Regions from separate parts of the Sphingobium sp. DC-2 genome, predicted to be linked through region 3. Evidence: riboswitches for the same ligand, from Rfam matches in the RefSeq annotation. Region 3 holds a riboswitch; each other region holds the start of a gene.
The links. A riboswitch is a leader RNA that binds a small molecule or an ion and turns the genes downstream of it on or off. The one in region 3 is predicted to bind cobalamin.
Positions count from the first base shown of each region.

Region 1 (4,551 bases), on a different contig from region 3:
CGCAGGCAGGAGTCCAGTCCCACCGCATCAAATGGGCTGCTGCGTGCGCAGGAGCACGGCGCGCTTTGAAGGCAGGCTTTATGCACAGAAGGATCATCGCGGCATTGTGTCTGCTCAGCTTGACAGCCGCTGCGCCAACGCCGCCGAAGCGAATCGTGTCGCTCAACACCTGCGCCGATCAATATGTGCTGGCGCTTGCCGATCCGGGGCAGATCGCGGCCTTGAGCCCTTATGGCCACGACCCGGAATTGTCCGCCGCCGTCGCCAAGGCGCGGCAGATCCGCGTGCTCAAGCGCCCCGCCGAGGAAGTGCTGGCGATCGGGCCGGACCTGGTGGTGGGCTTTCCTGATGGCGCGGGTGGCGTGGTGGGTGCGCCACAAGGGCGGTGGCGCAAGCTGGGGCTGGCGAGCGCGGACGGTTTCGCGGCCATCCGCGGCCAGATCCGTCAGGTGGCGGCAGCGGTCGGCCATCCGGCGCGCGGGCAGGCTCTGATCGCGCGCATGGAGCGCGACCTTGCGGCCCTGCCCCGTCCCCGGCGCGGCGGCGTGGCGGCCTATTATCAGAGGCGCGGCTATATGACGGGCACCGGCACGCTGGTGGATGATCTGATCCAGCGGGCGGGACTGACAAATCTGGCCGCGAAGCTGGGCAAGCCCGCGCTGGCGCAGGTGTCGCTGGAGGAGATGATCGCTGCCCGTCCCGACTATCTGATCGTGGAGGAAGGCAGCGAGAAGATCGTCGACCAGGGGACGGAGATGCTGCACCATCCGGTCCTGCGATCCATCCCGCGCATCCGCGTGCCGCAGGCGTGGACCGTCTGCGGCGGCCCGGCCTATGTACAGGCCGCGCGCAGCATCATTGCGCAGATCAACGCCGCGCCGGAGCGTTGAGGGGCGAGCGGTCACGCCCGCCCCCCTAGCCCTTCATCAGAAGCGGACACGCACGCCGCCATAGGCCGAGCGGCCGTAAGTGCCATAGCCATAGGCGGTCGCATATTCCTGATCGAACAGATTGTCGATGCGGCCGTAGATTTCGAGATTTTCCGTGAGGGGGAAGGAAGCGCGCAGGTCGGCGACGGCATAGCCGTCCAGCTGGACCCGATTGCGGGTGACGGGATCGAGATCGATGCTGTCGCCGACCATGGTCACGGTCGCCCCCGTGGACAGGCCGAAGGACCAGACATAGTCCACGGACGTGCTGACGGCATTGGCGGCGCGGCGCAACAGGCGCTGGCCACGGGCCGCGCTGCCGGGCGAACGGTCCCGCGCATCGACATAGCTGTAGGCGGCGGTGAAGGTCAGCGCCTCCACGGGCCGCAGCGTCAGTTCCGCTTCCACGCCCTTGGCGCGGGTGCGGTCCAGATTTTCATAAGTGGACGTCGCATTGTCGTAATTCAGCTGGTCCTGCGTGTCGCGCCAGAAGCCGGTGACGGACAGCACGGCCTTGTCGCTGCCCAGATTCTGGTCGAAGCCGATGTCATAGCTTTTGGAGCGTTCCGGCTTCAGGGCGGGATTGCCGCTGTACGTGTCGTAAAGCTGATAGAGCGAAGGCGCCTTGAACCCTTCGCCATAGCTCAGGCGGAAATTGGTGACGCCGCCATTGGGCGAATAGTTGGCGTTGGCGCCGAAGGTGGTCGCCCCGCCGAACTGGCTATGATCGTCGCGGCGCACGCCAGCAGTCACGGACAGACCAGAGAGCGGCTTCACCACGGCGAGGCCATAAACGCTGTCGATGTTCGCCCTGTGGCTTTCGCGCGATCCGAAGCCGAAAAATTCATAGTCAGGCCGCTCATGCTCATAGCCGAGCAGCAGCTTCACTTCGTCGGCGGGCTGATAGACGGCTTCATATTCGAAGCGGAGATTGTTGCCGGAATAGCCGAAATCGGGATCAGTGCCGCGCAGGAAATAATAATCGCGGTCCTGCCGATACCAGGTCACCGCCGCGCGGTTGGTCAGCGTGCCGTCGAGCAGTGCGAAGTTGAGGCCCGCATAGCCGATATACTGGTTCGACCGGGCGACGTCCGGGCTGTCGGCAGGCGCGCCGAAGAAGCTGTCATAGTCAAGATCGCCATGGATATAATAGCCGCGAAGGTCCAGGCTGACATCATCGGTGAAGGCGATCTTCAACCGGGCGTTGCCGGTGACATTTTCATAACCGTCCTTTTCCGATCCGCCGAAGCCGGGCGAGACGGCGGAAATACCGTCCGTCCTGAAATAGGCGACGCCAACGCCGCCGGAAACGATGCCGCTGGTGCCCGATACGTCCGCCTTCGCGTTCAGCGTGTCGGCATAGCCATAATCGACCGACGCCTTGCCGCCGAAGCCTTCACCCGGCACGCCGGTCATGACGTTGACAACACCGCCGATCGCCTGGCTGCCATAGGCGATGGAGTTGGAGCCGCGCAGCACCTCGATACGGCGGATATTGCCGACCAGCAGATTGCCGAAATCATATTGATCGCCGATGCCGCTGGGGTCGTTGACCTTGACCCCGTCGATCAGCACCAGCGTCTGCGTCGTTTCCGCGCCGCGCACCGACACGCTGGTGACATTGCCGAGGCTGCCCGTCCGGTTGAAGCGGATGCCCGGCGTGGTCGCCAGCAGATCGACGACGCTGACATTCTGGCGGGTCTCGATCGTCTTTTCATCAATGACGGTGACCGCTTGTCCGACCTCGTCCGTCGGCTGCTCAATGCCGAGCGCGGTGACGACGATCTCCCCCGATTCCTCCGCGACGGCAGGCGTTGCGGCGAGGAACGCGATGAGCGAAATGCTTGTCTTCAACATGATTGTCTTCCCTGAGCGCCATGCGACATGAGGGCCAGGGCTTCCGCGCGAGCGGCCGGTGCGCGAGACAAGGAGACGCCAGCCCGCCCCGCGCACCGATGCGGCCCCCGCCGCTTCGTCGCTCAGACGGAAAAACACCGTGCCTGGGCCTGTCCCTGGACCCAAGGCAAGAGCGACCATGCGCCGGCAGGTCTCCTGGCTCGCGGGTCAGGGCAGCGATGCACGGGCCTTCCCGGACTCGCGCCCAGTGGCCGGTTCCCCGCGCCCTCCCCTTTCGAAAGCGTGAGTTACCAAGTGCATCGCGCTCGCCGCTTACAGTTGCAGGGACAGCCGCGGAATTGGGCGAAGGCTCGCCCGCACCGCATTCCCTTTCCGGCGCGATCTTCTTTCATGTGAGCGGTTGCCCGCCCACGCGGCGCGCCATAGGGGAAATGACGGGTTCTGCCAAGGAGTGGACGAATGCGATTGCTGGGCGCGGTGCTGGCCGGTGGGCGTTCCAGCCGGTTCGGGAGCGACAAGGCGGCTGCGGTGCTGCCGGACGGGCGGACTCTGCTGGAGCATGCGGCGGCTGCGATCGGGGCGCATGTGGAGGTGGTGGTCGTCTGCGGCCGGACGGTCGAGGGGATGACGGGGCTGGCGGACCGGCCCGTGCCGGACATGGGGCCGCTGGGCGGGCTGAACGCGGCGCTGCATCATGCGCGGGCCGAAGGACTTGACGCGGTGCTGACGACCGGGTGCGACATGCCGGTCTATCCGGCGGCGCTGGCGGAGGCGCTGGTCGGCGAAAGCGCTGCGGTTTTGAAGGGGCAGCAACTGGCCGGGTTCTGGCCTGTTTCCCTGGCGGACGAACTGGATGCACATCTGGCGGAGAAGAATAGCCGCTCGATCTTCGGCTGGCTGGAGCGGATCGGCGCGCGGATCGTGGAGCGGGAAGATATCCTGCTGCCGAACATCAATCGGCCGGAGGATCTGGCGAAATTAGCCCTTCCCCATTCGCGCTGAGGTGAGGTTGCGGTCAAGCAGGAAGGGCAATGGTCTCCGCTATTTCGGCAGGCACGGCCGTGCCCGCAACCGCTTCGCCAATCAGAAGCAGGGTCGGGTCCTCGTCACTGATGGTCTGCACCAGGAATGCCAGCGCGGACAGCTTGCCCCGGATCAGCCGTTCATTGGGGAGCGAGACGTTGACCGCCACCATCACGGGAGTTTCGGGATCACGTCCGGCGGCGATCAGCTGGCGGCTGATCTCTCCGGCGGCGGCGCGGCCCATATAGATGCCGAGCGTGCCGCCGGGACGGGCGAGCGCTTCCCAGTCGAGCTTGAGCGGTTCGCCCGCCTTCAGATGCGCGGTGACGAGGGTCAGTCCGCGCGCCTTGCCGCGCAGGGTGAGGGAAGCGCTACCGCTCGCCGCAGCGGCGCTGGCGGTGGTGATGCCGGGGCAGATGCGGAAGCGGATGCCGTCCGCCGCCAGATGTTCCATCTCCTCCGCCGAGCGGCCGAAGATGGAGGGATCGCCGCCTTTGAGGCGGACGACGCGCTTGCCCGCCTTGGCGGCGGCGAGGAGCAGGTCGTTGATGCTCTCCTGCGCCTTGCTGTGGCGGCCGGAGCGCTTGCCGACGCTGACCCGCTCCACGCCTTGCGGGATGAGGTCGAGAACGCCGGGACCGACCAGCGCGTCGTAGAAGACAATCTCCGCCGCAGCGATCAGCTTTTCGGCCTTCCGGGTGAGCAGGTCCGGGTCGCCGGGGCCTGCGCCGACCAGCCAGAC
Region 1 covers NZ_JNAC01000057.1:165,116-169,666, forward strand. The annotation lists gene ET21_RS0113495 (ABC transporter substrate-binding protein) at 81-890, shown strand; gene ET21_RS0113500 (TonB-dependent siderophore receptor) at 927-2,786, opposite strand; cobalamin riboswitch at 2,954-3,178, opposite strand; gene ET21_RS0113505 (molybdenum cofactor guanylyltransferase) at 3,246-3,788, shown strand; gene cobA (uroporphyrinogen-III C-methyltransferase) at 3,802-4,551, opposite strand, start outside.
Region 1: linked by a shared signal. The riboswitch ahead of ET21_RS0113500 (TonB-dependent siderophore receptor) and the one ahead of ET21_RS0111625 (TonB-dependent siderophore receptor) in region 3 are both predicted to bind cobalamin.

Region 2 (4,551 bases), on a different contig from region 3:
CGCGATCGATCATGCGGGTTCGGCTGGACCCGACGATCACCATCGTGCGCATGTCCGCCGTTTCGGGCGTAGCCTGCTCCAGCGGGACGATGCGCAATTTCTCTTGAGGCGTCGAGACAGCACGCGCGAAGAGGATCAGGCGGCCTGGTTCGCATGTTTCCCGCAATATGGCGAGGGTCCGGGCGAACCCTTCGGGACGCGATCGGGAGCGGGGGTTGTAGAAGGCGATGGCGAAGTCCGCTTCGACGGCAAGGCGCAGCCTGCGCTCGATCAACGCCCATGGCTTCAGATTGTCCGACAGGTTGATCGCGCAGAAATCATGGCCCAGCGGCGCGCCCGCCCGCGCGGCAGCGGCGAGCATCGCCGTAATGCCGGGCAGGACGCGAATGTCGATCGCGCGCCAGGCGGCGGGACCAGCTTCCAGCGCTTCGAACAAGGCCGATGCCATGGCGAAGACGCCGGGGTCGCCCGACGACGCCACGACTACGCGATGCCCCGCTGCGGCAAGCTCCAGCGCATGCGCGGCGCGATCAAGCTCGACGCGGTTGTCGGACGGGTGCCGCGTCAGGCCGGACCGCTCGGCCACCCGCGACACATAGGGCGCATAGCCGATCAGGTCGGTCGCTTCCTCCAGCGCCATGGTGACTTCCGGCGTGATCAGCGCGTCCGCGCCGGGCCCAAGTCCAGCGACAGCCACCCATCCGCTCATGGCCGCCGTCCCTGTCCATGGATCAGCAGGATGGAAAAATATCCCGTGACGGCTTCCGCCTGCGCCAGCGGCGTGACCCGCTGGTCCGCCATGGTGGCATATTCGACCAGCCAGGCGCAGTCCCGCCTGCCTGCGCTTTCGACGGCACGGCGGAGCTTGGCGAGGTTGCGGCCGATCTTCATGACGACCAGCGCGTTGGTGTCGCGGATGCGCCGGGCAAGCTCCTCTTCGGACAGGGTCGCCATCAGCACGGTCAGCACGTCATCGCCCCAGCTGATAGGCATGCCGCTGGCCGTCCACGCCCCCGACATGCCGGTGATGCCCGGCACGATCTGCACGGGCGCGCGCGCGGAAAGGCGGCTGTGCAGATGCATGAAACTGCCGTAGAAAAAGGGGTCGCCTTCGCACAGGACGACCACATCCTCTCCCTGCATCGCCAGGCCGTGCAGATGCGCGGCGCAGTCCGCATAGAAGGGGGCAAGGCAGGCATTGTAGCGCGGATCGGAAAAGGGAATTTCCGTCGTCACCGGATATTCCATCGCAAATTCCACCGCGTCGGGCCGCAGCATCCCTTCAACGATGCGCCGGGCGTGGCCGGGGCGGCCCGCCTTGCGGAAATAGGCGATGTGACGCGCCTGCCGGATCAGGCGATCCGCGCGAACGCTCATCAGGTCCTGCGCGCCGGGGCCGAGGCCCACGCCATGGATGGTCCCGCTCATTCGGCAGCGCTCGCCAGTGCGTTGAGGGCCGCCACGGTGATGGCGCTGCCGCCCAGCCGTCCTTCGACGATGCAGCAGGGAACGGGCTGCGCCTGCCACAGCGCGTCCTTGGATTCCGCCGCGCCGACGAAGCCGACCGGGCAGCCGATGATCGCTGCCGGGCGAGGGCAGGCGAGGTCCTCCAGCATGTTGAGCAGATGGAAAAGCGCAGTCGGTGCATTGCCGATCGCGACGATCGCGCCCGCCAGATGAGGCCGCCACAGCTCCAGCGCGGCGGCGGACCGGGTGTTGTCCATGGCTTGGGCAAGGGCGGGCACCCGCGCGTCGTGCAGCGTGCACAGGACAGGGTTGGCCGCAGGCAGCCGGGTGCGGGTGATCCCTTCCGAAACCATGCGCGCGTCGCACAATATGGGCGCTCCGGCATTCAGCGCGCCGATGGCCGACTGGGTGAAGGCAGGAGAAAAGCGGATATGCGCCTCAAGGCCGACCAGCCCGGCGGCGTGGATCATCCGCACCGCCACGCGCTCCTCTTCCGCGGCAAAGCGGGCGAGATCCGCCTCCGCCCGGATGGTGCGGAAGGATTGGCGGTAAATGGCCGCTCCGTCGGTTTCATAGACATGCGGCATCAGGAGGCTCCGAAGAGGGTAAATAGCTGCTGAGGGTCAAGGCCGGAGCGAGCGGGCGGCGATCCCGCACGGGCGTTGAACGCCAGATCGAAGCAGCCATTGCGCCCGGTGAGAACCGTGGCTGCCGGGCCCGGCCGCGCGCAGCCCTTGGCGCAGCCCGACACATGCAGGTCAGAGGCAAAGGGCGCCAGCCGCGCCGCCAGATCGCGGGTGCCGACGCTCGCCTGCGGGCAGGCGGGCGCGCCGGGGCAGGCATCGGCGCTCAGCAAGGGACCGGCGGGGCCGTCCGATGGTCCATCATCCCCTTCCAGGATGATGCCGCGCCACGGCGTCAGGCGGACATGGTGTGCTCGGTCCATCAGGCCGCGCAAGGCATCGGCCTCGATCCGGCCAAAGGGCACGCCATGGAAGCGGCCAGGACAAAACTCGATCACAGCGGAGGGGGAGCGGGACCCGGCAGGAATATGGGACGCAGGGTGCGGAAGGAGCGCTGTATGCCGGGCCATCCGGCCCGCCTTCACGCCGCCGCTGCGGACAAACCAGTGGGCGAGCGCGATCAGGTTGTCCACGGCCTTTTCCACGCTCGTCGCCATGCCCTTGTCCCGCCCCTCGGCCCGGAGAATCAATTCTCCGTGCTCGCTCCGTTCGATGCGGAAATCGGCGGGGCTGTGGGCGAGGGCGGGCGCAGGGCCTGCGTCGATGGCGATGCCCACCTTGGGCGGCAGAGGGGGCAATTCGCCCATCCGGTCCAGCAGCGCGCGGGCGATCATATCCGACGCATCGTCAGGCATCCAGTCGGGCGTCAGTATGACCGGCGCGGCAGCTTCCCGGCTGGCATCTGGATTGACCAGGCCCAGCGCGGCCAATGCCTGCACCAGCTCCCCGTGGTCACGCTCCTTCACGCCCCGGATCTGTAGCCCCGCGCGATTGGTCAGGTCGATATGGCCGTTGCCATGGCGCAGCGCCGCATCGCACAGGCCAAGCACTTGCATGCGGCTCATCCGGCCAAGGCGGGGTCGGACACGGACCAGCAGGCCGTCTCCCGCCATCATCGGCCGCCATGCGGTCGGACACCATCCCCGCACCGCAGGATGAGGCGATTGATCAGCGGACGCGCGCCCCGGCCAGTCCTGCACTTTTAAAGCCCTCCAGGTGTCAAGCAACGATGGCGGCGGTGCGCCCGTGCGTGATGAGACGCAGCCGGGCACGGCCGCAGCCGCACGAAAATTCGTCGCTCAAACGGAGAACCGAGCCGTGACCATCCCCTGGATCATGGCAAGAGCGACCTTTGCGGCGGCAGGTCTCCTGGCTTGCGGGTCAATGCGTGAAGCATGGGCCTTCCCGGATTGCTCCAGTGGCTGATCGCCCGGTACACGATCGTCCATGTCTCGCTCGCCGCTCACAGTTGCAGGGACAGCCACGGATTAGGGAGCAAGCTCCCGCACCGCGTTCCCATTTAAGCCCCAAAAGGGACACCGACGCGATCGATGGACCGGCAGGCCGGTCCGCTTCGCCTCTTAGAGCGCTCGCCGGTGAAAGGGAAGGGGCTTCGGCAGGCTTGGCGCGATCGGAGACTTGGCGCTTCTGCCTGTGCAGGAGCACGGCGCATCCCTAGCGTTTCATCACCACCGAACGCCAACCCGTCCGCTGTTCCCAGCCGCGCCGTTCCAGCTCTGGCGCGTCCTCTTCGCTTTCCGGGCGGCCCAGGCATAGCAACCCAAGACAAGCCCAGTTCGCGGGAATATCCAGCATCGCGTCTACGTCTTCGGACTCCATGATGGATACCCAGCCCATGCCGATGCCACGGGTCCGGGCCGCCAGCCAGAGCGTATGAACGGCCATTACGCAGCTATAGCGCCGCGCTTCTGGCATGGTGACCGCGCCCAGATGGTGTCCGGTTTCCGTGCCGTCGTCGCAGTAGACGGCGAACAGCACCGGGGCTTCGCGCAGGCCGTGCAGCTTGAGGCTGCGGTAAAGGCGGTCCTGATCGCCTTCATACGCCTCTCCCGCCGCGCTGACCTGAGCATCGACGTGGCGGGCGAGCCGTTCGCGAAGTCCGGCGGTTTCGATCCGCACGAAGCGCCAGGGCTGCGACAAGCCGACAGACGGCGCGCGATGCGCCATGCTCAGCAGCCATTCCACGTCGCTCTCGTCAAGCGGGTCAGTGCGGAAATGGCGAACATCCCGCCGCGCCCGGACCAGCGCTTCGAACGCAGCGCTGTCAATGGGCGTGATGGCGGGACCGCTCATGTCAGAATTCTATCCCCGGCTGCGCCTTCACCCCGCTGCGGAAAGGATGCCTGATCAGCGTCATTTCGGTGACCAGATCGGCCGCCTCCACCAATGCATCGGGAGCGTTGCGGCCGGTGACAATGACATGCTTCATCGGGTCACGTCCTGCGACGGCCTCCAGCACTTCGTCAAGCGGCAGATAGTCGTACCGCAGCACGATGTTCAGCTCGTCGGCAAGCACCATGTCATAGGCGGGATCGGCGAT
Region 2 covers NZ_JNAC01000114.1:321,912-326,462, forward strand. The annotation lists gene cobJ (precorrin-3B C(17)-methyltransferase) at 1-709, opposite strand, end outside; gene cobI (precorrin-2 C(20)-methyltransferase) at 706-1,428, opposite strand; gene ET21_RS0120665 (precorrin-8X methylmutase) at 1,425-2,054, opposite strand; gene ET21_RS0120670 (cobalamin biosynthesis protein CobG) at 2,054-3,106, opposite strand; cobalamin riboswitch at 3,332-3,549, opposite strand; gene bluB (5,6-dimethylbenzimidazole synthase) at 3,666-4,304, opposite strand; gene cobO (cob(I)yrinic acid a,c-diamide adenosyltransferase) at 4,306-4,551, opposite strand, start outside.
Region 2: linked by a shared signal. The riboswitch ahead of ET21_RS0120670 (cobalamin biosynthesis protein CobG) and the one ahead of ET21_RS0111625 (TonB-dependent siderophore receptor) in region 3 are both predicted to bind cobalamin.

Region 3 (4,551 bases):
ACGTACCGTTGGGGTCAATCTGCGCGCAGCCTATTGATCGACATGACTGGACGCATGCGCTTCGTCCGGTCTCACCCCCTGCCTCCTTGCCGGGCGCGATCGATCTTCACCAACGGAATTGTCGACGACGCCCGTTCCGGCCAGTGGTCCGATCGCCGTTCCGGCATATCGCGATTCTGCCGTGCACGCATCTGCGCTAGGCAAGACCGAACGGCATTTGCGAGAAGGGCCCCGGCATGAAATTTCATCAACTGCGAGCTTTGGCCGAGGTCGCGAGAACCGGCAGCATCCAGAAGGCGGCGCTTGCACGGAATGTTTCGCAGCCTGCGCTCAGCAAGGCCGTTCGTGAGCTCGAGCGCGATCTTGGCGTTCCCTTGCTGGTGCGCGGCGCCGCGGGGACGACGCTGACGCCGTTCGGGGCGATCATGTGCAAGCGATTCCATGTCATGCAAGGCGAAATCCAGAAGGCGCGCGAGGAAATCGCCTGGCTGAAGGGCACGTTGGGCGGGCAGGTGCTGGTAGGAGTCTCGCCTCCCGTCACCGGCACGAGGATATCGGACAGCTTCGCCGCCTTCCTTCAACATCAACCATCGGTCAAACTTGAGCTCCTGGAATTACGGCCGGCGCAGATCGTCGACGCCCTGCGGAATGGACAGATCGACGTCGGCCTGTTTCATCATTATGGCGAGGTGGATCTCCCCGGAGTCGATTGCGTAGCGCTGCAAACCTTCGATACGCATCTGGCCATCGGAGGGGCGCCCTCTTCCAATGAGATGTCTCTTGAAGAGATCTTCAAGCTCAACTGGCTGACACCGGATCTGTCCGACCACGGCCATGGCTATCTTGCCTTGCTCTCGCAGACGAGCGGGCTCGATCTCCCCGATCGGATCTTGCGGTGCACATCCATATCCCTCTGCTTTCATCTGGCGGAACAGGCCGGGTTCATCAGCCATTGGGCGGCCGACATAAATCCCTATCTTGACGCCAGATTCAGTTCGGGGGCCATGACGAAACTCAGGACGGATCGACCATTGCCGCGCATGCATATCGCGATGGCCTGCCGGGACGAAGACCTGTTGTCGCCCGGCGCCGTTTTGCTGACCCGGATGTTGAGATCGGCGTTCTGACGGGTCCCCGCTGCACATCCTTCCGAATGGCGAGTGGATGGGGGGTAACCTGCGGTTATGGCCATGATTTCTTGCGATTTGCCTCTGCCTACCGACCAGGCAATGTTCGATCGTCATCACCCGCTCTCGACCGCGATCGCGCGGATGACCGGGAGCCTGTCAGCGAGGCCAGATCGTGCGACTTCCCATTTTCCTTTGCGGTTCGATGCTCATGCTGGCTCCGGCCTGCGGAGCTTCCCAAGCGTTCGCTCAATCGGCCGGCCCGATCGGACCGGTAGCCGTCGATAACGTGCTCGATGACAGCAAGGCCAGCATCGAGGGGCTGTATCGTGATCTTCATCAACACCCGGAGTTGGGCTTTGCAGAGGTTCGGACGGCAAAGCTGCTCGCGGACCGCATGCGCAAGCTGGGCTTCACGGTGACTGAGAATGTGGGGAAAACCGGCGTAGTCGCTGTCTACCAGAATGGCGCTGGCCCCGTCGCGCTCGTTCGCACCGAAATGGATGCCTTGCCCATGGAAGAGAAAACAGGGCTCCCGTTCGCCAGCAAAGCTGTCGTGGAAAAGGACGGGAAATCCACCTTGGTCGCCCATTCCTGCGGCCATGACGTTCATATGGCCTGGTGGGTCGCGACTGCTCAGGCGCTTGTTGCACTTAAGGACAAGTGGCGCGGAACCTTGCTGTTTGTGGCGCAGCCCTCCGAAGAAACCTTGAGCGGGGCAAAAACCATGCTGGACGATGGCCTCCTCAAGCGCTTTCCAAGGCCAGACTATGCCATCGCCGCGCATGTCGGCGGCGGGATGCCCCTGGGGACTGTGCTGGTGAAGGATGGCGTTATCCTGTCCGCCTCGGATGCCGTAGACATCACCTTCAAGGGACGTGGAGCGCATGGCTCCGCCCCCAGCGCGGCGATCGATCCGATCGTCATGGGCGCCAACTTCGTGACAGACGTCCAATCCGTCATCAGCCGGCGCAAGGACGCGGGCGCATTCGGTGTCATCACCGTCGGCGCCTTCCAGTCAGGCACGGTCGGCAATATCATCCCGGACACCGCCACGTTGCGGCTGTCGCTGCGTTCTTTCACCCCCGAAGTTCGCGCGCTTCTGCTCGATGGTGTTGAAAAGACCGCCAAGGGCGTCGCGATGATTGCGGGGGCGCCGCCGCCCTCGATTGTCCGCCCCTATGGAACGGCCGAGACCCGCAACGACAGTTCGCTGGTCGCGCGTCTCACGCCGCCCCTGAAATCGGTCTTCGGGGAGGGTGTCGTCTCCATGCCGGCTTCCGCGCCTGGCTTTTCGGGCAGCGAGGATTTTTCAATGTTCGCTGCGGCAGGGATTCCTTCAATCTATCTCATGATCGGGGGCGACGATCCTACGGTGCTCAACGGCTACAAGGAGAAGGGCATTGCCCCGCCCACCAATCACTCGCCCAACTATGCACCTTCTGCCCGCCAAGCTATCCGCAATGGCGCAGCGGCATTGGTAACCGCAATACTGGCTCAGAACGGGGGCAACTGATGCCGTCGGTGTGCAAACACCAGCACCCATCGGCTCGGAAACGCGGGACACGATGGACTTCGCCATTTTGAATTGTCGGCTCCTCGCCTCCGGCGAGGGGCCACTTCACCGGGCGTTGGGGCAAAGCGGCCGCTCGCAAACAGTTTCGCGAACGACAGCTTTCGGCAAAAGCTGTCTTGCGCTGCAAGCACCAACAGCATATTGGCGGGACGTTCATGCCGTATCCCGGCATGGGCAATGATCGCGCCGGTGCCCCGAAAGGGGCTTAATAGGGAACGCGGTGCGGATGGCGAAATCCATCCCAATCCGAGGCTGTCCCTGCAACTGTAAGCGGTGAGCGCGATGCACATGTGCGGATGGGATTGTCCCGAACCGCCAGCCACTGGGCCGGACGCTAATTCCTGCGAGGCCTGGGAAGGCCGTGCATCAAGTTATGACCCGCGAGCCAGGAGACCTGCCGGCGCTAGGTCGCTCTTGCTTTGGTCCAGGGGATGGTCAAGGCACGGTACTTCTCCGTCTGAGCGACGAACCTAAGCGGCTGGGGCCGTGAGGGTCTGCGTCTGCGGGCGACATGCGCCCGGCCGCCGTCGCAGGCCGACCGTTCGTGCGCCTGGTTGACCGTTTCAGGTCAGCCCTGACGATATGTGCCGGTTTGCCCCCGCCGTCCAAGCTCAGGCGCGGGGGGAACGAACATGAAGTCGATCCAATATCTGTCTCTGCTGGCTCTGACGGCGACGCCGGCTTTCGCACAATCCAATCCCAGCCAACCCACCAGGAATGAAGATGGCGACACCATCGTCGTGACCGGAAGCCGCTCCGGTGAGGCGGTGCCGGTCAAGCAGATCGGCGCCTCCATAACGGTGCTGGACGCAGAAGCGCTCGAAACGCGCCAGACGCGGATCATCTCCGATATCCTGCGCGACGTGCCTGGCGTGGCGGTCAACCGCACCGGCGCGATCGGCGGCCTGACCCAGATCCGCGTGCGTGGTTCGGAGGGCAATCACGTCCTGGTCCTGATCGACGGAATCAAGGCCTCCGATCCTTATTATGGCGAATATGATTTCGGTACGCTGATCGCCGATCCAGAGGCCAAGGTCGAAGTGCTGCGCGGCCAGCAGTCCTCCCTCTATGGGTCGGACGCGATCGGCGGCGTGATCCAATATATCACCCTGACCGGCGCGGAAGCGCCCGGCTTCTCGGCCCGGGCCGAGGGCGGCTCTTTCGGCACGTTCACTGGCGGGCTCCGCGCGGCTGGCGTTACCGGCGACCTCGATTATGCCGTCTCCGGCTCCTATTACCACACCAAAGGAACGCCGACCGCACGCTATGGCACCCGCGACGTGGGATCGGACAGCGCAGGCCTGTCCGCCAAGCTGATCTGGTCGCCGGCGGACAACTTCAAGGTCACCGGCGTCGCACGCTACAGCTACACTGACGCCGATACCAACGATAGCGAGAATGATCCGGGCAGCCCGCTGTTTGGCTACACTGTCGACAGTCCCGGCGTCCATTTCAAGAACAAGGCTTTCTACGGCCTCATTCGCGCCGAGTTGACCGCTCTCGACGGTCGTTGGACCAACGCCGTGACCGCGCAAATGGCGGACACGACCCGCAAGGGCTACACCGCTGCCGGCTTCGACTATGGCGACAAGGGGCAGCGTTACAAGGGCAGCTTCGAATCCAGCCTTCGCTTCGGCACGGACGGCATCATTCATCGCCTGACCGCCGCCGTGGATGTCGAGCGTGAGCAGTTCCAGAATACAACGCCCTCTGCCTTCCAGGGCAAGCGCCATACCGACAATGTCGGCCTGGTCGGGCAGTATGAGCTTCTGGTCAACGACGCGCTGTCGCTGGGGGCCTCGATTCGCCGCGACGAGAATGACCGCTTCGACGATGTCACGACATGGC
Region 3 covers NZ_JNAC01000051.1:196,727-201,277, reverse strand. The annotation lists gene ET21_RS0111640 (TonB-dependent receptor) at 1-37, shown strand, start outside; gene ET21_RS26615 (LysR family transcriptional regulator) at 237-1,127, shown strand; gene ET21_RS0111630 (amidohydrolase) at 1,333-2,643, shown strand; cobalamin riboswitch at 2,874-3,120, shown strand; gene ET21_RS0111625 (TonB-dependent siderophore receptor) at 3,336-4,551, shown strand, end outside.